One region of the Nocardia sp. CDC160 genome, then DNA from elsewhere that is predicted to be linked to it. Evidence: riboswitches for the same ligand, from Rfam matches in the RefSeq annotation. Region 1 holds a riboswitch; each other region holds the start of a gene.
The links. Region 1 has a riboswitch for cobalamin ahead of VMT40_RS35765 (FecCD family ABC transporter permease). Riboswitches for the same ligand answer to the same signal wherever they lie in the genome.
Positions count from the first base shown of each region.

Region 2: it holds a riboswitch for cobalamin, as region 1 does, so the genes downstream of both, VMT40_RS17910 (CbtB domain-containing protein) here and VMT40_RS35765 (FecCD family ABC transporter permease) in region 1, are expected to answer to the same signal.
Region 3: it holds a riboswitch for cobalamin, as region 1 does, so the genes downstream of both, VMT40_RS02355 (HoxN/HupN/NixA family nickel/cobalt transporter) here and VMT40_RS35765 (FecCD family ABC transporter permease) in region 1, are expected to answer to the same signal.
Region 4: it holds a riboswitch for cobalamin, as region 1 does, so the genes downstream of both, metE (5-methyltetrahydropteroyltriglutamate--homocysteine S-methyltransferase) here and VMT40_RS35765 (FecCD family ABC transporter permease) in region 1, are expected to answer to the same signal.

Region 1 covers NZ_JAYKYT010000009.1:8,514-13,531, reverse strand. The annotation lists gene VMT40_RS35770 (ABC transporter substrate-binding protein) at 1-578, opposite strand, end outside; gene VMT40_RS35765 (FecCD family ABC transporter permease) at 591-1,622, opposite strand; cobalamin riboswitch at 1,657-1,793, opposite strand; gene VMT40_RS35760 (TetR/AcrR family transcriptional regulator C-terminal domain-containing protein) at 1,795-2,379, opposite strand; gene bioB (biotin synthase BioB) at 2,491-3,528, shown strand; gene bsaP (biotin synthase auxiliary protein BsaP) at 3,651-3,866, shown strand; gene VMT40_RS35745 (DUF2567 domain-containing protein) at 3,866-4,585, shown strand; gene VMT40_RS35740 (hypothetical protein) at 4,669-4,833, shown strand; gene VMT40_RS35735 (poly(ethylene terephthalate) hydrolase family protein) at 4,830-5,018, opposite strand, start outside.
Region 2 covers NZ_JAYKYT010000003.1:699,521-704,538, reverse strand. The annotation lists gene VMT40_RS17925 (helix-turn-helix domain-containing protein) at 1-213, opposite strand, end outside; gene VMT40_RS17920 (histidine phosphatase family protein) at 652-1,224, opposite strand; gene VMT40_RS17915 (CbtA family protein) at 1,221-2,063, opposite strand; gene VMT40_RS17910 (CbtB domain-containing protein) at 2,085-2,252, opposite strand; cobalamin riboswitch at 2,337-2,475, opposite strand; gene VMT40_RS17905 (hypothetical protein) at 2,949-3,332, shown strand; gene VMT40_RS17900 (SGNH/GDSL hydrolase family protein) at 3,350-4,261, shown strand; gene VMT40_RS17895 (SGNH/GDSL hydrolase family protein) at 4,326-5,018, shown strand, end outside.
Region 3 covers NZ_JAYKYT010000001.1:559,132-564,149, reverse strand. The annotation lists gene VMT40_RS02365 (hypothetical protein) at 1-547, shown strand, start outside; gene VMT40_RS02360 (class I SAM-dependent methyltransferase) at 565-1,404, shown strand; gene VMT40_RS02355 (HoxN/HupN/NixA family nickel/cobalt transporter) at 1,347-2,450, opposite strand; cobalamin riboswitch at 2,482-2,674, opposite strand; gene VMT40_RS02350 (ATP-binding cassette domain-containing protein) at 2,803-3,747, shown strand; gene VMT40_RS02345 (ABC transporter permease) at 3,744-4,526, shown strand; gene VMT40_RS02340 (BTAD domain-containing putative transcriptional regulator) at 4,510-5,018, opposite strand, start outside.
Region 4 covers NZ_JAYKYT010000002.1:728,856-733,873, reverse strand. The annotation lists gene VMT40_RS10810 (DUF445 domain-containing protein) at 1-1,044, opposite strand, end outside; gene VMT40_RS10805 (helix-turn-helix domain-containing protein) at 1,131-2,030, shown strand; cobalamin riboswitch at 2,167-2,368, shown strand; gene metE (5-methyltetrahydropteroyltriglutamate--homocysteine S-methyltransferase) at 2,507-4,768, shown strand; gene VMT40_RS10795 (AraC family transcriptional regulator) at 4,824-5,018, opposite strand, start outside.

The sequences.
Region 1 (5,018 bases):
CGGTCGAGATCGCTCGTCACCTCCGTGGCCCGATCCGTGCGGCCGGTGATCGCGCCCAGCGCGGTGAGATCCGTGCGCAGGGCCGTCCACGGGTCCACCACGCCGCGTTCACCGTCGGGGCGGCGGCAGCTCTCGGTCAGGATGTACGGGGCGACCCCGGCGGTTCGCAGCGAATCCGGGGTCAGATTCGCGGACTCCGAGTAGCCGTAGTTCCAGCCCGCCACCATGACATCCGGCCGTTGCGCCAGCACCGTCTCTCGCGAAGGGTAATCCGGCGCAACAGAATTCAGCTTGTCCACGGCATCCCCGTAATGCTTGCGCAGCGTGTCCGCATCACGCTTCAGGCTCGACACCGCCACGGTCCGGTCTTGCGCTCCCAGCGCCAACACCATGGAGATCAGGTTCCCGTCATTGACGAACATCCGTTGCGCGGGCGACGGAAACCTCTGCTCCACACCGCAATTGCGCACTGACAGGTTCCCCGAGGCTGCGTGCGGCGACGCGCACCCCGCCAGCGCCACCGCGGCGGCGACCAGCGCCAGGACCGGACGTGCCGGGAGCTTCGAAACCTTCTTCACGACTGCCTTTCGTCATGCGGCACCGAACCGGTAGCTGCGGCGGCCCAATAGGAGCAGGAACGCGGGGGCTCCGATGAGGCCGGTGAGGACACCCACCGGGATTTCGGTGGGGCGAACCAGAATTCGGGTGGCGGCGTCGGCGACCACCAGGAACAGCGCTCCACACAGGGCGCTGGCCGGGAGCAGCACCCGATGGCGGGGACCCACCAGCAGGCGGGCGGCGTGGGGGATCACCAGGCCGACGAAGCCGATCCCACCCGACACCGCGACCAGGACCCCGACCAACACCGCCAGCAGCACGAACAGCGCGATCCGCAGCTCCCGCACGGAAACTCCGATCGAGGTGGCCGTGTCCGCACCCAGGTTCAGCGCGTCGAGCGAATTCGCCGCCAGCAGCAGTGCGACCAACGCGGCGGCGACCACACACGCGGGCAACAGGATTCGGGTCCAGTCCGCGCCCGCCAAACTGCCCAGCAGCCAGAACAACACCGACTGCGCCGCCGACGGATCACTGCTGCGGAAGATCAGAAAGCTGCTGAAGGCGGAGAAGGCGGAGCCCAGCACGGTGCCGGTGAGCACCAAACGCAGTGGGTCGAGCCCACCTTGGGCCATGGCGATCAGAAAGACCGCCGCGGCCGCCGCCAGCGCACCGGCCAACGCGCCCGCCGAAAGCGCCCACAGTCCAGCACCCGCGAACAGTCCCGAAGTAATGACGGCCGCCGCCCCGACACCCGCTCCTGAAGAGACGCCCAGTAGATAGGGATCGGCAAGCGCATTGCGCACCAGCGTCTGCATGGCCACCCCCGCCACCGCGAGCCCAGCCCCGACGACCGCCGCGAGAATCGTTCGCGGCACCCGCAATTGCCACACGATGGTGTCCAGCCCGAGATTCGCGGAAGGCTGTCCACCGAGTCGGCTCCGGAGTACACCGACCACCTCGCCGAGCGGAATGTTCTCGGCCCCGAATCCGGTCGCCACCACGATGGCGACAACCAGCAATATCCCCATGACGGGCAGGGCTATCGACGGGCGCGCACGCCTCATCGACGAAGCTCCTCCAGGCAAATCGCGGCCTCTCGAGAGTGCTGCGCGGCGGGGGAGGTCTGACTCGCACGGGCGGACCCGTGCTCACAGTGGCGCGACCGTTCCGGAATTGCACCGGATTCCCGCACCCACCGACGATGACCGGACGGACTCTACCGTCCGGAACTATTTCTCAGCGAATGCGGCTGCCCAGCAGGTGGCGGACGCCGCTGACGAACAACTGCAGGCCGAAGTCGAAGCGGGCGGTCGCGTCGGTGGTGTCGTAGAGCGGTGAATGTTCCTCGGCGAGAGCGCCTACCGAGTCCATTTGAATGCGCGACTGTTCGTCGACGGTCTGGCCGAGGACGTAGTAGAGCAGCGTGTAGGCGGCCAGGTCGGCTTCCTCGCGCGTCATGCCCGCGCGAATTGCCGCGCTGGCCAGGCGTTCCCGGCCCTTGCTGGTGGTGAGCCGGGACGCGTAGGTGGCCGAGACCAATTCGGCCCCGTCGCGGTAGGCCAGCAGGCATTCGCGCAGCCGGTGCGCCAATTCGGTCATCTGCTTGGACCACTCGTCCGCGGCGACCGGCTCGTCCATGGGCGCGAGAATGCGGTCGGCGACCGCGCCGAGCAGGGCCTGTTTGTTGGGGAAGTGCCAGTACAGCGCGCCCGGCTGGACGTGCAGCGAGGTGGCCAGGCGGCGCATGGTGAGATCCGCCAATCCGTACTGGTCGAGAATGGCGATCGCGCCGTCGACCACGTCCGTGCGATGGAGTTGCACTGAAAAACCCGACCCTCTCGTGTTCCGGCTCACGTTCCGGACTGCTAGCCTACCCTGAACACCGTTCAAGTTGCTCGGCCACACCGGCCGGACGAAGGGATTCGCGCGGATATGACTCAGGCAGCCGTCACCACCGAAGCCGGTAGCACTGCAGGCGATGACATTCTCGCCATCGCCCGCGAGCAGGTGCTCGAGCGCGGCGTGGGCCTGGATCGGGACCAGACCCTCGAGGTCCTGCGGCTCGGCGACGACCGGCTCGAGGAGCTGCTCGGTCTGGCGCACGAGGTCCGCATGAAGTGGTGCGGCCCGGAGGTCGAGGTCGAGGGCATCATCTCGCTCAAGACCGGCGGCTGCCCGGAGGACTGCCACTTCTGTTCGCAGTCCGGCCTTTTCCAGTCGCCGGTGCGCGCGGCCTGGCTCGACATCCCGTCCCTGGTCGAGGCCGCCAAGCAGACCGCCAAGACCGGCGCGACCGAATTCTGCATCGTGGCCGCCGTGCGCGGACCCGACGAGCGGCTCATGGCGCAGGTCGCCGCGGGCGTGGAGGCCATCCGCAACGAGGTCGACATCCAGGTCGCCTGCTCGCTGGGCATGCTCAACCAGGAGCAGGTCGATCAGCTGGCCGCCATGGGCGTGCACCGCTACAACCACAATCTCGAGACCGCCCGCTCGTACTTCCCGAACGTGGTCACCACCCACACCTACGACGAGCGCTGGGAGACCCTGCGCATGGTCCGCGAGGCGGGCATGGAGGTGTGCTGCGGCGGCATCCTCGGCATGGGCGAAAGCCTGGAGCAGCGCGCCGAATTCGCCGCCGACCTGGCCCTGCTCGAGCCCGACGAGGTGCCGCTGAACTTCCTCAACCCGCGCCCGGGCACCCCGTTCGGCGACCTCGAGGTGCTCCCGGCCGCCGACGCCCTGCGCGCCGTCGCCGCCTTCCGTCTCGCGCTGCCGCGCACCATCCTGCGTTTCGCGGGCGGGCGCGAGATCACCCTCGGCGACCTGGGCGCCAAGCAGGGCATCCTCGGCGGCATCAACGCGGTCATCGTCGGCAACTACCTGACCACCCTGGGCCGTCCCGCCGAAGCGGACCTGGATCTGCTGGGCGAGCTCAAGATGCCGATCAAGGCGCTCAACGAAACCCTCTGAAAAACTGGGGGTCCGGGGCCGCGGCGGCGGACCCGCGCTTACTGTAGGGATGTGGGGGTCGCAAACCCCCGCTGTCCCCCAAACGGTCGAGTTTCGGACACGAAGGATCTTTCGAGGTGGTCGTGGAGATCGAGGAGCGCTACAACCCGTTCACGGGCAAGCGGATCGTGCCGGGTCTGGAAGATCCCGTACCGGCCGCGGCCGCACTGGGTTTGGAGCCGCCGCGTTTCTGTGAGCAGTGCGGTCGCCGGATGATCGTGCAGGTCAGCCCCGACGGCTGGTGGGCCAAGTGCTCCCGGCACGGCGTGCTGGAGTCCTCGAGCCTGGAACGCCGCTAGTGGCAACCACACTCACCGCCGAGCCGGGCGGACTACGCGTCGATGTCGTGATGCGGGAAGTGCGCGCGGCGGCGGTGGTGTTCGCCGCGCTGGCCGCGGTGAGCGCGCTGGCCGGGGTGGTCTGGGCCTTCCTCGCACCCGCCGAGCAGCTGCTGGTGGTGGAGCCGGACCGGGGGACGGCCCTGACCGGCGAGAGCATGCACCGGTTCGACGCCCTGGCGATCTTCGTGCTCATCGGGATCGTATTGGGCGTCGTGGGCACGGCCGCGGTCTGGCGCTGGCGTCGGGTGCGCGGCCCGATTCTGTTGTGCGGCATCCTGCTCGGCTCCCTGGCCGGAGCCTTCCTCACCAAGGTGGTGGGCGAGGCCGTGGCCGAACAACTACACACCCGGCCCAAGCATCCGGCCGTCCATACCATCGTGGAATTCGCTCCCTCCGTGGAGGGTTGGGCCGCGCTCATCGCCCAGCCCCTCGCGGCCGCGGTGGTCGTTCTCCTGCTGACCGCGCTGAGCACCTCCGACGATCTCGGCACCGGCGAATACCTGCCCTTCGGCGGCCAGCGGCCCGAGCCGACGATCATCGCCCCGCCGCAGTACGGTTCGGCCATCAGCTACGGTCCCTACCCCGGCTCGCCCGCCGGGAACCAGTTCACCCCGCGCGATCCGGTGGTTCCCTTCGAAGCGCCCGGCGCGGTCCCCGAATCCGACTCCGCGCGCTGAGCACGGCAATATTCGCTGGAGCTTCGGCGTTGTACCCCCTACCGTGTTCGAGTTCACCGAACCGATTCACCCTGGGGGACCCCATGACATCCGCACCCGCCGACCGCGGCGCGCCCGCCCCGGCGGAACGCCCGGATCTGACCGCCTGGCGGCAACGCCACGAACTCCGCAGATCCAATGCCGCCCAACCCATCCCGAACGGCCGCCGCTACAAGCGCACCGTCAAGCACCGCAATCGCGACAATTAGCGATCCGCGTGACTCGTTGTCGCGCAGGGCACGTCGGGGATTCGCGCGTCGAAGCCCGTGATCCAGACGGGCGGGCTCTGACAGAGGAACGCGTCGAAGTCGGCTGTTTTCGCCACGAAATGACCGAGCCAGGCGACGGTGTACGCGGAGACGACGGGGTTCGGGAACATCACTTCGAAATGGTT
Region 2 (5,018 bases), on a different contig from region 1:
CAAGTCGAGCAGTACCTGGCGCTCGTCGGTTGTGGCGTCGTACGCGTCGCACAGGGCGTTGATGTACAAGTCCGACACCTTCGTCGGCAGCCCGTCCTCCATGCGCCCGATGGTTTGCGGCGACACCCCGATCACGCGCCCACCCTCGGACTGTCGCATATTCTTCGCCTCGCGCAGTCGCCGCAATTCCCGGCCTAATGCCCTGCGCCCCATGGTCGATCCGCTTGTCATCTCGTTAGCCTCACTATCGGACGCTCCGAAATATGGAAGACCCCACCGCGGTGGACTTCGCCACGGGGGCCTCTGTAATGGAATAACCCCATCCCGCAAGCGGATTCGGGCATTTCAAGGTTCCGCCATCCGCTTATCCAGAGTGTACTCGTGGCAGGCCAGCGGCATTCGGCCTTTTCGTTTCGGTTCGCGACGAGTCAATGGAGATGAACTGTGGGACAGCCTATTTCACATGAGGTTCCAGACTATCCGGTCCAGAATTTGGAAGTTGCCAAGCGGGGGTTGGATTCCCATCGGGAGTGTGGGAAGGAGTGTGAGGCGCGGCGGTATTTCGCGGGGTTGGTGCCGTATTTGGAATTGTTGGCGAAGCGGCGGGCCGCGTCCTCGGGGTGGAATCTGTGGACCGAGCGGGGGTGAGGGTCAAGGTGCGAGGGGGTGGGCCGTGGTGCGGAGCGTCCAGGCGGGGGAGCGGTGGTGCAGGGTGGTGGCGGTCAGCGGCGGGATGTCTATGCGCCAGAAGGACTCTGCGGGGGAGTTCAGGGTGCAAAGGACTGCCGCGCGGACCACGCCGGGGTGGGTGATGGCGATGATGCGGTCGCCGGTTCCGGCCACGGTGTCGAGCCACGTACGTACGCGGGTGAGGAGGTCGGTGAGGGACTCGCCGCCGTGGGAGCGGTGTGCGGGGTCGGTGAGCCAGCCCATCAGCTGCTCCGGGGCCAGCTCATCCATGGACTTGCCCGACCACGTGCCGCAATCCAGGTCGCGCAGTGCGGGTTCCGGGGTTCCGGTGAGGCCCAATGCCTTCGCGGTCTGCGCAGTGCGGAGCTCCGGTGCGCACAGGACCTGGCCGGGTTCCAGGCCGGGCAGGCCGCCCGCCTTCGCCGCGGACCGCTCACCCAATGGGTTGAGCGGTTCGTCGGCGGGGAAGCGGGCGGCCTGTACCGCGTCGGTGATCGCGTGCGTGATCAGCGTGAGCCGGGTGACCGCGCTCATGCCGCCGCGGGAGTGGTCCGGTCGGCACGCTCGCCGAGCAAGCGCGGGGCCAGCCAGGCGAAGCCGACACCGATGACGACCCACAGGATCAGTTGGGCGGCAAAGGAGTACAACCGGAAGTGGTACAGGTCGTCGGCCGGGAAGCCCGGGTAGACGATGGTGCCCGAGGGATCCTTCAGCGGCTGTGGCGTCTCGGTGGCGAAGTCGCCGTATTCCTTATTGGCCGACAGGTGCCCCAGCGAGGGCAGGATCAGCATGACGATCGCCATGACTACGGTGAACGAGGCCGCCCCGGCGATGGTCGCAGTCCAATTGCCCAGGCGCGCGGCCAGTTTGCGCCCCACCCAGATGGCGGCCAGCAGGACGGCGGCGCTGATCACGATCATGGCCACGAACAGTCCGGTGCGTTCCTTGATGGTCTCCGGATGCCCGATGGAGGGCGGGTTGGCCGGGTACTTCAGGAACGGCACCGCGTACAGGGTCAGGAACATGCCGCCCGACACGAGCAGCGCCAGATTCCGTGCGGTGATCTTCCCGACCCGGCGCAACGCCAGGAAGTAGACGACCGCGAAGAGCGCGCCCATCGCGGCACCGAACACGATCATGCCGAAGGGCAGACCGAAGTTCTGCTGCTGGGAGCGGGTGAAGAGGTCCGGACCCATGTCGCCCATGGGTTTTCCGGCGGCCTTGTCCAAAGCCATCTGCGCGTCGTCGCGCCCAGACTCGTAGTCGATGGCCCGGTTGATGATGGGCTCGGCCATGATCCGTGCGAAGACGAACGCCAGCAATCCACCGAGCGCGCCCAGCAGGACGCCTCGGCCGATGATCCGCTTTTCCATTGTGGTGACTCGATCCCTTGGCTAGTGGCAGGGGAAACCGAGGAAGTGCCGTCCGTCGTGGACGAATTCGTGCACGTGCATGTCGTTGCCGAAGATCGACACCGCGCCCTGGTCGATACCGATGAAGTAGATCGCCAGCAGCGCCAAGAGTGTGGTGCCGATCAACCACACCGGGGTGGGGATGGAAATGGAGACGGCACCGAGGCCGGAACGGGGAGCGTAGGACGTCGCCACGGGAACTCCTAGGGTGGGAGGGGGTTACGCGCCCCTCGGCCGATATTTACCTCGGCGGCCGGGGTCTGACTCACACCCGCGCGGAGTGCTCACAGTGGCGCGACCGTCCCGGATTTCCACCGGATTCCACGAATCGCCGATCAGATGACGATACGAGACCCCGAACGAACAGGTCAAACACCCGCCCACACTATGGAACCCACAGCTCCGCTCCCATCGCCCGCCGGAGCTCGCTCTCATCGCCCGAGGGGGCACGGACCTGTTGCCCCGCGACACGGACCTGTTGCCCGCGGCGGCTCGCTCGCTTCGCCTGTGGCTCGGACCCGCTGCCTGTGGGAGCTTCTCCCTGCCGCGCTAGCTGGGGCTGGCACCCTGTCGTCCGCGGGGGTCCCGTGCCTCTCGGTGAGGGCGCTCGCGCTCGTGGCTCGTGGGGCTCGCGCCGAGCTGTCGATGGACCGGAATGGGTCCGGATCGATCTTTGGTTGAAACCTGTTCTATCGTCCGGAAGCGGCTCTGACCAGCTGTTATTCGCCCGTCTGCCCTGGAGATTTGGGGCAGTTTTCCGAATCGGGGTGGGCGGGCCGGATGGGTTGAATACACTCCCCGCTGAAGTGAACATCTGACACTTCAGTTCTGGGATTAGAGGTACACATGAAGTCTGCTACACCGGGGGTTTTCGCTGCGCGCGCCGCGGCGGCTGTGATCGGCGGGGCATTGGTGCTCGCGGGGGCTACCGGATGCGGCAGTGACAAAGCATCGGACGGGTCCCAGGGCGGGACCAGCAGCACCGTCGCGACCTCGCAGGCCGTGAGCTCCGCGCCCGCCCCGACCACGACCGCGGCCCCGGCTCCGACCACCGAAGCGCCCGCGCCCCAGCCCGCCGCCACCGAACCCGCAGCGCCGCAACCGGTCGCGCCGGAACCGGCGCAGGCCCCGCAGCCCGCCCCCAAGCCCGCGCCGCAGACCCAGCAGGCCGAGAAGCCCGCGCCCCCGACCCTGGACGCTCCGGGATTCGAGCCGCGCGCCGGGTACTGAGCGAACTGGACGAGTAGGTGTTGGGCAATGGCGGGCGGTGGGTGTGCGCCACCGTCGTAGCGCTCGCGGCATCGCTGACCGCGGCGGGCGGCGCGGGTGCCGATCCGGCTCCCGCGGGTAAAGACCTTGTGGTGCTGGGTGATTCGTTCTCCGCGAACGAGTGGGACCACTTCACCGGCCGCGACGACTGCAATCTGCACGGGCGCACGGCCTGGCCGGTGCAGCTGAGCCAGCTGATGGGCGTGTACGGGACCGATCGGGTCGACGACCCGTCGTGTCCGGGCGCGTCGATCGACAGCGGGCCCGGGTGGACGCTGGCCCAGCAGGCGCAGCGGGCGGACAAGGAGGGCGCGTTCGGGCCGGACACCAAGCTGGTGACCATCCAGTTCGGGATGAACGACAAGTGGGGCGCGTCGGATCAGACCCTGTGGAATTCCTTGCAGTCCTGTGTTTTCAACCTCGTCCTGGGCTGTGATCCCGAGGCGATCGAACAGCACCGGATACCTGATTACACCGGGGTCTCCGGTGCGGCGATGGCCAAGCGCATGAGCAATGCCGTCACCTACATCAAGTACTACGCACCCAACGCGCGCATCGTATTCGTCGGGTACCCGGAGCTTTTCGTGCCGGGCAGTAGCACGGTCTGCCTCAGCATTCTCGGGGTCGCGCCGTTCATCAATCCGCGTGGACGCGCGGTGGTCGAATACCTCGACCGGATCGACGCGGCGCAGCGGGAGGCCGCCCAGCTGCTGGGTATCGAGTTCCTCGACGCTCGAGCCCTCACCGCCGGTCACGGCCTCTGCTCGTCGCAGCCGTGGCTGAACGGGATCGCCGACCCCCGCACCGGCGTCGACGGCCTGCCCTTCCATCCATCGACACAGGGCGACAGCGTGATCGCGCACGCGATCTACGACCGCTACGGACGCTGAGCCCATCCCACACTCCGCGCAAAACTGAAAACTCATAGTTCAATTTGCGATTCGAGGGTTCGACATGAAGTTCCGTCTCCCAGGCGCATCGGCCTCCCTGTGCGCCGCCATCATGGCCATCGCAGCGGCCATGACGGGGACCGCGGGCGCGCACGCCGATACTCCGCTGGCCGCCACCGATCCGGCGGCCAGCGGCAAACCGCTTGTCATTCTGGGTGATTCGTACACGGCAAACGGGTGGGCCCCGTTCTCCAACGAGAAGAAGTGCGACCACGGCGACACCGCCTGGCCGGTGCAGCTCAGCGCCCGCATGGGGGTGTCGGGCGATCAGGTGTGGAATCAATCCTGCCCCGGCGCGACCATCGAGGGCGGGGACGGCTACACCCTGACCGTGCAGGCTGCCAATGCCGCCAAGGCGGGCGCGTTCGGGCCCGGAACCAAGTTGGTGACAATCCAATTCGGCTTCAACGACCACTGGGGCGGGGCCGACCGGTCCCCATGGAGCTCCACCGAGGCGTGCTTCTACAACCTTGCCGGAGGCTGTGGTCCCGAGGCGGTGGCCGACGGCCGCATGGTCGACCCGCGCACTATCACCGGAACCGAATACGCCGCGCGCATCAGCAAGGTCGTGACCTACATCCGCTACTACGCGCCCAATGCGCGCATAGTCATCGTCGGCTATCCGGAGCTGTTCCGCCCCGACCAGGACTCCATCTGCTTCGACGTCGTGGGCGTGCCCGTCCCCCAGCCCAACGGC
Region 3 (5,018 bases), on a different contig from region 1:
CGGTACCTCCGGTGCGCCCGCGTCCACCGTCCAGGCGACCCCGTCCGGACCGGTGGCGACCTCGGCCCCGGGCTCCGCGCCGGGAACCACGGCCGCCAAGTCGACGCCGACCCTCCCGAACCGCGACGACGTGAATGTGGACGCCCGTGACTTCGAGTCGCAGGGTCACTACTACTTCCAGTCGCCCAGCAAGAACATCAAATGTGGCATCTACGTGGACAATATCCACACCGTGGGCTGTCAGCTGAAGAACGCCACCGTGATTCCGGCCGGGCTGTCGTGTGCCAACAACCCCGCCCACGAGGTGGCCGCGCAGGTGCGGGAGGGGACCGCCGAATTCGTCTGCCTCAACCAGGGTGTCTACGTCGGCCCGCCCACCGACGGCTCGACCGCGCCGGGCAATCACGAGGGTGGCGGCAAGGTCCTCGAATACGGTCAGACCATCGGTGTGCGCGGGGTGATCTGCGAATCCATGCAGAGTGGGGTGCGCTGCTCGGTGGACGGTCACGGCTTCTTCATCGCGGCCGACGCCCAGTCCCTGTTCTGACGACCTAGCATGGCGGCGTGAGCATCGATCCCCTGTCGGTGAACCGTCGCAATTGGGATGCCCGCGCGGGCATTCACGCCGCCAGCAGTTTCTATCGGGACCATGATTCGGGCTATTGGTTCGCGCCGTTCGAATGGGATGCCCTCGGCGAGGTGCGCGATCGCGATGTGCTGCACCTGCAATGCCATCTCGGCACGGAGACAATCGAATTCGCGCGGCGCGGGGCCCGTACGGTCGGTCTCGACTTCTCGCCGGAGTCGGTGCGGCATGCCCGCGAATTGGCCGGGGACACCGTCGAATACGTGTGCGCGGACGTCTACGACGCGCGAGAGTCCTTGACCGGCAGGGGCTTCGACATCGTCTACACCGGCAAGGGCGCGCTCTGCTACCTGCCGGACCTGGACCGCTGGGCCCGCGTGATCGCCGATCTCCTGCGGCCCGGCGGGCTGTTCTACCTGGTCGAATTCCATCCACTGCTGCACGCCCTCGGCCCCACCCCGGCGCCGGGCGAGGACCCGAATCGCCTTGTGCTGCACGACGATTACCTCGAAGGCCGGGGTGCCCAGCGCCGCGACAGCGTCCACACCTACACCGACGGCCCGGACCTCACCACCGACACCACCGCCTACGAATGGCGGCACGGCCTGGGCGAGGTGATCAATGCCCTGCTGGCCGCGGGCCTGCGCATCACCGGCCTCACCGAGACCGAGACGCTCCCGTGGCCGCGCTGGCCGGGTATGGTCCGCACCGACAACGGCTGGTGGCGGCTGCCCGAGACCGCCCCGATCATCCCTGTGCTCTACGGCCTTTCGGCCGTCAAGGACCAGCGCGACTCGACCTTCGCCAGCCGCCAGTAGGCCAGCGCGATCGCCCACACCGCCACGAACAGGCCGACGATCACGAATCCCACATTGTTCAGGTCGATTCCGGCGATCCAGGCGGTGATCGGATCGGTGAGATCGAGCTTGTCGTGGACGATGCCGACCAATTCGATGGTGCCGATCAGGAAGGCCACCGCGATGGAGAGCCCGGTGATGGTCAGGTTGTAGTACACCTTGCGCACCGGGTTCGAGAACGCCCAGTGGTAGGCGAAATTCATGAAGGTGCCGTCGAGGGTGTCGAACAGGCTCATGCCCGAGGCGAACAGCAGCGGCAGGCAGACGATGGCGTACCAGGGCAGGCCCGCGGCCGCGCCGGACCCGGCCATCACCATGAGCGTCACCTCGGTGGCGGTGTCGAAGCCGATGCCGAACAGCAGGCCGATCGGATACATCTGCCCGGGTCGCGTGATGGAGCGGGTCAACCGTCCCAGGATCCGATTGATGAAACCGCGATTGTCCAGGTGCCGTTCGAGCTCGTGCTCGTCGAACTGTCCGGCCCGCATGGCCTTGAACACCCGCCAGATTCCGGCCAGTGCCACCAGATTCAGCGCGGCGATCAGATACAGGAAGGTGCCGGAACTGAGCGTGGCGACCAGGCCCAGATCCTTTCGCGCACTGGAGTCGTCGTCGACCAGCGTGGTGGCCACCCGGGCCCCGGCCGCGATCCCGGCGGCCAGCAGCACCACCACGGTGGAATGGCCGAGCGCGAACCAGAAGCCCACGGACACCGGGCGTTTGCCGTCGGCCATGAGCTTGCGGGTGGTGTTGTCGATGGCGGCGATGTGGTCGGCGTCGAAGGCGTGCCGCATGCCCAGGGTGTAGGCGGTGACACCCAGCCCGACCCCGAACACCTGGGTGCCGACGGTGTAGTGCTGGGGCAGCACCAGCGCGAACAGAATGCCGAACGCCACTATGTGCATCACGGCGATGACGGCGAGCAGTCCGCCGGTGCGGAGCCAGTCGCGGCGCTCCCAACGCAGGGCGGGAAGCGTTCTCGGGACCGGGTTTTCGGGCAGGGACATCTAGGGCGGCCTCTCCAGCACCTCGTGGACGGGGTTCGTTGGTGCCGTGGCCGGTCTCCTGGCTGACGGGTCGAACACCGGCGTGTCTGGTCTTCCGGAACCGAGATTCCGTGACCCCGGCCCGCGCGAGCGGACCGGACGACGCACCGACTAACCGATCACAGTGGCGAGGGCCGCACCGGTTTCCCACCGGTTTCCCGAGCACCACGGCGGCCCTCACGCTAGGCGGCAGGTGAGCACGGCGGCAAGCCCGGCCCGCAAAAGACAGGTCTGAGCAGGGAAAATCGGGTATCAGCGGGCATGTCAGGTCGGTGTCAGGTCCGTATCAGGCGGCCCGGCGAATGTTGTCGCCATGAACAGCACAGCAATCGCGGCCTCCGGGTTGCGCAAGGCATACGGGGACAAGACGATCCTCGACGGCATCGATCTGACCATCGGTGCGGGCACCATCTTCTCGCTGCTCGGTCCCAACGGCGCGGGCAAGACCACCACGGTCAATGTCCTGACCACGCTGCTCACTGCCGACGGCGGGACGGCGCGGGTCGCGGGCTACGACATCGCCACGCAGACCAAGGCGGTCCGCGCGTCGATCGGGGTCACCGGTCAGTTCGCGGCCGTCGACGATCTGCTCACCGGCGAGGAGAACCTCCAGCTGATGGCCGATCTGCACCGGCTGCGCGGCAATGACCGCAAGCAGGTGGTCGATTCGCTGCTGGAGCGCTTCGCACTGACCGAGTCGGCGCGCAAGCAGGCCTCCACCTACTCCGGCGGTATGCGCCGCAAGCTGGACCTGGCGATGACCCTGGTCACCCGGCCGCAAATCGTCTTCCTGGACGAGCCGACCACCGGCCTGGATCCGCGCAGCCGCCGCGCCCTGTGGGACATAGTGCGAGAACTGGTCGCCGACGGCGTGACCATCTTCCTCACCACCCAGTACCTCGAGGAGGCGGACCAGCTCGCCGACCAGATCGCGGTGCTCGACGGCGGACGCATCGTCGCCCAGGGCACCCCCGACGACCTCAAGCGGCAGGTGCCCGGCAGCTACATCCAGCTCCGGTTCGGCGACCGCGCGACTTTCGAAGCGGCGCTGCGGGTGCTGCCCGTCGCCACCCCCGACCACGACGCACTGACCCTGCAGGTGCCGGGCAATGGCGGCACGAAACCCCTGCGCGCGCTGCTGGATCGGCTCGCCGACCACTCCCTCGAGGCCGATGAGGTCTCCATCCATACCCCTGATCTCGATGACGTTTTCCTCGCCCTGACCGGGCACGCCACCACGGAGGCCGAAGCACAATGAGCACCGCGACCATCACCCCCAGCCCCCTGGCCGCCGCGATCGGCGATTCGTCGATCATGCTGCGCCGCAACTTCAAACACATCGTCCGCAACCCGGTCACGGTCTTCAATGCCGCGCTCATGCCGGTGATGATGCTGCTGATCTTCGTCTACGTTTTCGGCAGCGCCTTCAATGTCGGCGGGCACTACATCGACTACGCGACTCCCGGCATGCTGCTGCTGGCCATCAATTACGGGCTCTCCGGCACCGCGGTCTCGGTGAGCTCGGACATGGCCAAGGGCGTCATCAACCGGTTCAAGGTCATGGACGTGTCGCGGGGCGCGGTGCTGACCGGCCACGTGGCGGCCACCATCCTCACCAATGTGATCGCCCTGGCGGCCGTGCTCGGTGTGGCCTTCGCCCTGGGCTTCCGGTCCCCGGCGAGCGCCGGTGAATGGCTCGGTGCGATCGGCATCGTGCTCGCGACCTCGTTCGCAGCCTCCTGGCTGGTCGTGGCGCTGGGCATGGCGGCCAAGACCCCGGAATCCGCGGGCATGTCCGTGGTGCCGCTGATCATGCTGCCCTTCCTGAGCAGCGCGATCGTGCCCGCCGACAAGATGGGCGCGGGTGTCAAGCAGTTCGCGCAGTACCAGCCCTTCACCCCGATCATCGAATCCCTGCGCGGGTTTCTCACCGGACACCCGTCGGGCGGCTACACCGCCGCCGCGCTGGCCTGGTGCGCCGGGTTCGCCATTGTCGGATACGTGTGGTCGCGGGCCACGTTCAACAAGCGAGCGTGATCGAGACCAGATTGCTCCAATCCGATTCCGCCCCTTCCCTCATCGCCTCGGTGAAGCCCGCTTCACCGAGGCGATCTCGTGTCGCCTCCTCGATGCGCGCCGTATCCGGCAGGGAACGATCGGGCACGCCGCGCACCCGTGCGCTGGCCGCGAGCAGCCGCGCGGCCTGCTCGAACTCGTCGTTGCGCAGCGCGAGATCCGCTATGCCGACGATGATCTGGGCGATCAGCTGCGCGTGGCCCGCCGCTATGGCCGATTCGAAGGCGGCGGCATGGTGTTCGCGGGCCTTGTCGAGATCATCCGTGAGATAGCCACGCAGGGAATGGATCTGCGCGTAGACGTACTGATGCTCCTGCCCGCTGTCCAATTGGGTTGTCGCGAGGTCGATCTGGCGGTACGCCTCCTCGGCGTCGCCCTGCCAGCGGGCCAGTTCCGCCATCGACAGCGCCAGCTCACCCTTGGCATTGGGCCAGCCGGACCGATCCGCGGCCC
Region 4 (5,018 bases), on a different contig from region 1:
GGAGTGCGCGGCGGCCTTCACGTGATCGAGCACGAAGGTGACGGCGTCGCGTTCGATGGCGGTGAGGCTCTCGCCCGCGACCATGAGCACGAGCGGCCGGGCTGGGCCGGTCTGGAGTTCCAGGAACTCACCGACGTGATGGCTCAGGATCGAGGCCAACCGGTCGGCACGTTCGCCATGGAGGACGGCCTCGAGAATGCGTGCGGGGGTGAGGATCTCGGTGGCGATGAGGTCGCCGTAGTCGGTGCAGACCTGCTCGCGGCGCTTGTGGAAGAGGCCGTGCCAGGTGAACGGTCCGATACCGACCGGGCGGATCGGCCGGAAGATCATTTGCAGCGCCAGCCAGTCCGTCACCAAACCGGTGAAACCGCCGAAAGCGGGCATGAGCCAAGGGGAATGGGTGAGCGCCCAGGTCAGCATCTGGACGACGCCGAGCACCGTGCCGAAAATCAGACCGGACCGCACGATGAAGCGCAGCTCATTGCGCCCCACCCGGCGCACCATCTCCACCAGCAGCGACTTGTCGTCCACCAGCGCGCTGATGGCCATGCCGCGCAGGTCCATCACCTGATCGAGATTGGTGCGCAGGTCGTAGACGATGTCCTCGATGAGCTGCGGCAGATCCCGTTGCGCCCGTTCGATAATGGCGCGCTGCGCGGCCTCGGGCATGTTCACCCAGAGCCGCGGCTGATGCTTCAGCATCATGGCGCGCACCATGTGATCGACTCCGGCATCGAGGGGTTCGCGCAGGCGCGTGGTCAATTCGGCGATATCGATGCGGGCGATGATGTCCTGCGGATCGATGAGCTTGCCGAACATGAGATCCACCGCGATGGTCGCCATGCGCGGCGCGGAGCGGGGGATAACGCCCTGCCAGCCCAACCACGGTGGGATGCCCTTGAATTCGAGCGGGTACATGAGCATCCGCACCGCGACGATCTTGGTGATCCAGCCGATGAGTGCGGCGACGACGGGAATGGAACAGTAGAGCAGCCAGTGGTCGGCGAAATCCGCGATCACGACCGGTTCGGCCCCTGTATCCACATGGTTGCCACGGCCTACTCCTCGGTGCGATTATCCGTATCCAGCGATACGGTTATTCGTATCGCGGCTCAGGCTAGGAGACGCGCGTGCCCGCTGGCAAGACCCAGAGCTCTCCGCCCACGCACCGGGTCATTTCCATCATCGAACTGCTGGTCGCCGCACCCGGCCCGCTGACCTCGGCCGAGATCGCCGACGGCCTGGAGCTGAACCGCTCCACCGCGGGCTCGATCCTGGCCGCGCTCGCCGACCGCGGCTGGGTGCGCAGACTGCCCGACCTCAGTTACGAGCTGGGCCCGGCACTCGCCGCGCTGGGTCGCCGTGCCACCGGTGCGAACGACGAGCGCGCGTGGCTGGACCGGGAATTGGAGCGCCTGGCCGATCGCGTCGACTGCGGCGCGGCCCTCACCACCATCACCCTCGACCACCTCGAATTCCTGGCCGTCACCCGCGACCGCTACACCGTCGGCATCGAGGCCGGCGCCCGCATCCCCCTGCTGGCCCCCGCGGGCGCGGCCATCATCGCCCACTGGGGCACTGCCCGCCAAGAGGATTGGCTGCGCACCCGCGGCCCCGAGCGCCGCGCGGAATACCGCGCGGTCCTGTCCACCCTCCGGGCTACCGGACACTGCGTCTGGAAACTCGAATCCGACAGCATCCCCAATGTCCGCGTCCTCTCCGAGGTCGCCGACCACCTCGCCGACCATCCCGCGAGCAAGGAACTCCGCGGCCGCGTCCTCGCCCAACTCGCCGCGATCGGCGGCAGCGCCTACGACCAACGCACCCTCGACCGCGACATCCCGCTCGCGGTGAGTTACATCGGCGCACCGGTTTTCGACAGCGGCGGCCACGCGGTCATGGAGTTACAGATCGGCCCCTTGCGCGACGACGTCACCCGCGCCGAGCGCCGCCATTACCTCTCCGAACTGTCCACCGCCTCCCGCCGCATCAGCGCCGCCCTCGATTCTCTCCCCACCCGCCTCCCCTGATCGCCGAGTGACACACCCGGGAGGGGTTTTGCCCGAATTCGCCTCCCGGGTGTGCCACTCGGCGGTTATGGGGAGGGGGATATGCTGGCGGATGCAGTCGGTTCGCCGAGGCAGGGCGGGGTTGGTATCTCGTCGTGCGGTTGGCGTCGAAATCGGTTCTCTCGTAAGGGGGATCGGTGAGAGGGAACCCGGTGGGAATCCGGGACTGTCCCGCAGCGGTATGCAGGAACGAACGCCGTCATGAGCACTGGGCGAGTACGTCTGGGAAGCGATGGTCAGTAGGGGGCCGGGAGGCCGGGCCTGCGAGTCCGAATACCTGCCGAGTGTGTCGGGTACGCCGTATCCGGCGGTCGGCGCCTCGTGGATTGGGTGGACGGGCCGGTGGCTTCGGCGTGCCGTGGGGACACGGGGCCGGGGTCGGGGTTCGTGTGCGCTTGTGGCGGCGGCCAGTGGACTTGGAGCACTGGAGATGACCCGTGACCAAAAGGAATACGTTCAAGGCGACGGTTCTCGGCTTGCCCCGGATCGGGCCGAAGCGAGAGTTGAAGCAGGCCGTTGAGGCGTACTGGGCGCAGCGGATCGACGCCGATGCCCTGCATGCCGTCGGACGGGAACTGCGTGCGGCGCAACTGACCGCGGCGGCCACGGCGGGGCTTGATTCGGTGCCGGTGGGCACCTTCTCGTACTACGACCAAATGCTGGATGCCGCAGCGATGTTCGGGGCGCTGCCGTCTCGGGTAGTGGGGATCGATGATCCGCTGGATCGGTATTTCGCGGCCGCCCGGGGGACCTCGACCGTCGAACCGCTGGAGATGACCAAGTGGTTCGACACCAACTACCACTACCTGGTGCCGGAGTTGGGGCCGGACACCGAATTCGCCTTGCATCCGGAGAAATTGCTCGATGAGCTGGCCGAGGCGCAGGCGCTGGGCGTGGCTGCGCGGCCGGTCGTGATCGGGCCGCTGACCTTCCTGAAGCTGGCCAAGGACGCCGAGGGTGATCCGCTGCGGCGGTTGAGCGGATTGCTGCCGCTGTATCGGGAACTGTTGCGGCGCTTGGCCGAGGCTGGTGCGGCATGGGTGCAGATCGACGAGCCGGTGCTGGTGACCGACCTTTCCGATATGGAGCTCGGCCTGGTGCGAGAAGTGTACGAAGAGCTTTCGGCGATATCCGACCGTCCAGCGCTGCTCGTCGCCACCTACTTCGGACGTCCCGGCCCCGCGTTGCCGATTCTCGTGGACACCGGAATCGAAGGTGTGGCACTCGATTTCAGGTCCGGCACCACCGTCGAGGATGTGACCTCCGTGCCCAGCTTGGCCGGAAAGCTGGTCGTCGCCGGTGTGGTCGACGGCCGCAATGTCTGGCGCACCGACCCGGACCGTGCCCTCGCCACGCTCGGTACCCTGCTGGGATCCACCGGCGAACTGGCGGTCTCGACCTCCAGTTCGCTACTGCACGTGCCGTATTCGCTGGACGCCGAAACGGAGATCGACCCGAGCCTGCGATCCTGGCTGGCCTTCGGTGCCGAGAAGATCGCCGAGGTGCGTCTGCTCGCCACCGCTCTGCACGAGGGAACCGAGGCCGTGGCGGCCGGGTTGTCGACCGCCCGTGCGGCGATCGCGGCCCGCGCCACCGACACCCGTCTGCGCGACGACACCGTCCGCGCACGGTTGGACACGCTGAGCCCCAACGCGACTCGCCGCGCACCGGCCGCGGAACGCCGTGCGCTGCAGCACGACCGCCTCCCCCTGCCCCCGCTGCCGACCACCACCATCGGCTCCTACCCGCAAACCGCGGCCATCCGCCGCGACCGCGCCGCCTTCCGCAAGGGCACGCTCACCCCGGACCAGTACCGCGACCGCATGCGCGCGGAGATCGCCGAAGTCATTGCGCTGCAAGAGAAACTGGGCCTCGATGTGCTCGTCCACGGCGAGCCGGAACGCAATGACATGGTCCAGTACTTCGCCGAACAGCTGACCGGCTTCCTCACCACCGCCAATGGTTGGGTCCAGTCCTACGGCACCCGCTGCGTCCGCCCGCCGATTCTCTACGGCGACGTCACCCGGCCCGAGCCCATGACCGTCGACTGGATCACCTACGCCCAAAGCCTCACCGACAAGCCGGTCAAGGGCATGCTCACCGGTCCGGTCACCATTCTGGCCTGGTCCTTCGTCCGCGACGACCAGCCCCTCGACGTCACCGCCAATCAGGTGGCCCTGGCAATTCGGGACGAGACGCTCGATCTCCAGTCGGCGGGAATCCGCATTATCCAGGTGGACGAGCCCGCCCTGCGCGAACTCCTCCCCCTGCGCGCCGAGGCGAAGGCGGCCTACCTGGTCTGGGCGATCACGGCCTTCCGCCTCGCCACCTCCGGGGTCTCCGACGCCACCCAGATCCACACGCACCTCTGCTATTCCGAGTTCGGCGAGGTCATCGACGCGATCGCCGCGTTGGACGCCGACGTCACGTCCCTCGAAGCGGCCCGCTCCCACATGGAGGTTCTCGACGACCTCAATGCCGCGGGCTTCTCCCTGGGCGTCGGCCCCGGCGTTTACGACATCCACTCGCCTCGCGTCCCCACGGTTGACGAGATCACCGAATCCCTCTCCGAGGCGCTGAAAGCCGTTCCCGCGGATCGCCTCTGGGTGAATCCGGACTGCGGCCTCAAGACCCGGGGCCCCGCCGAGGTCGAGGCGTCCCTGCACAATATGGTCCAGGCCGCCGCAACCCTGCGCTGACCGAAAGGCCCGGCCCGGCAGTCGATCTCGGCTGCCGGGCCGGGCCCCACCGGCCCTAACCGCGCCCGAGGAGGTCTCGTCGCCAGCGGGCCGGTGGGGTGCCGTAGCGGGATTTGAAGGCGCGACTGAAGGCTGCCTCCGAGGTGTAGCCGACTCGCTCGGCGATGTGCGGGATGGTCAGGGCGGTGGCGCGCAGCAGATCGGTGGCCGAGTCCAGCCGGACCTGGGCGAGGTAGGTGGCGGGTGGCTT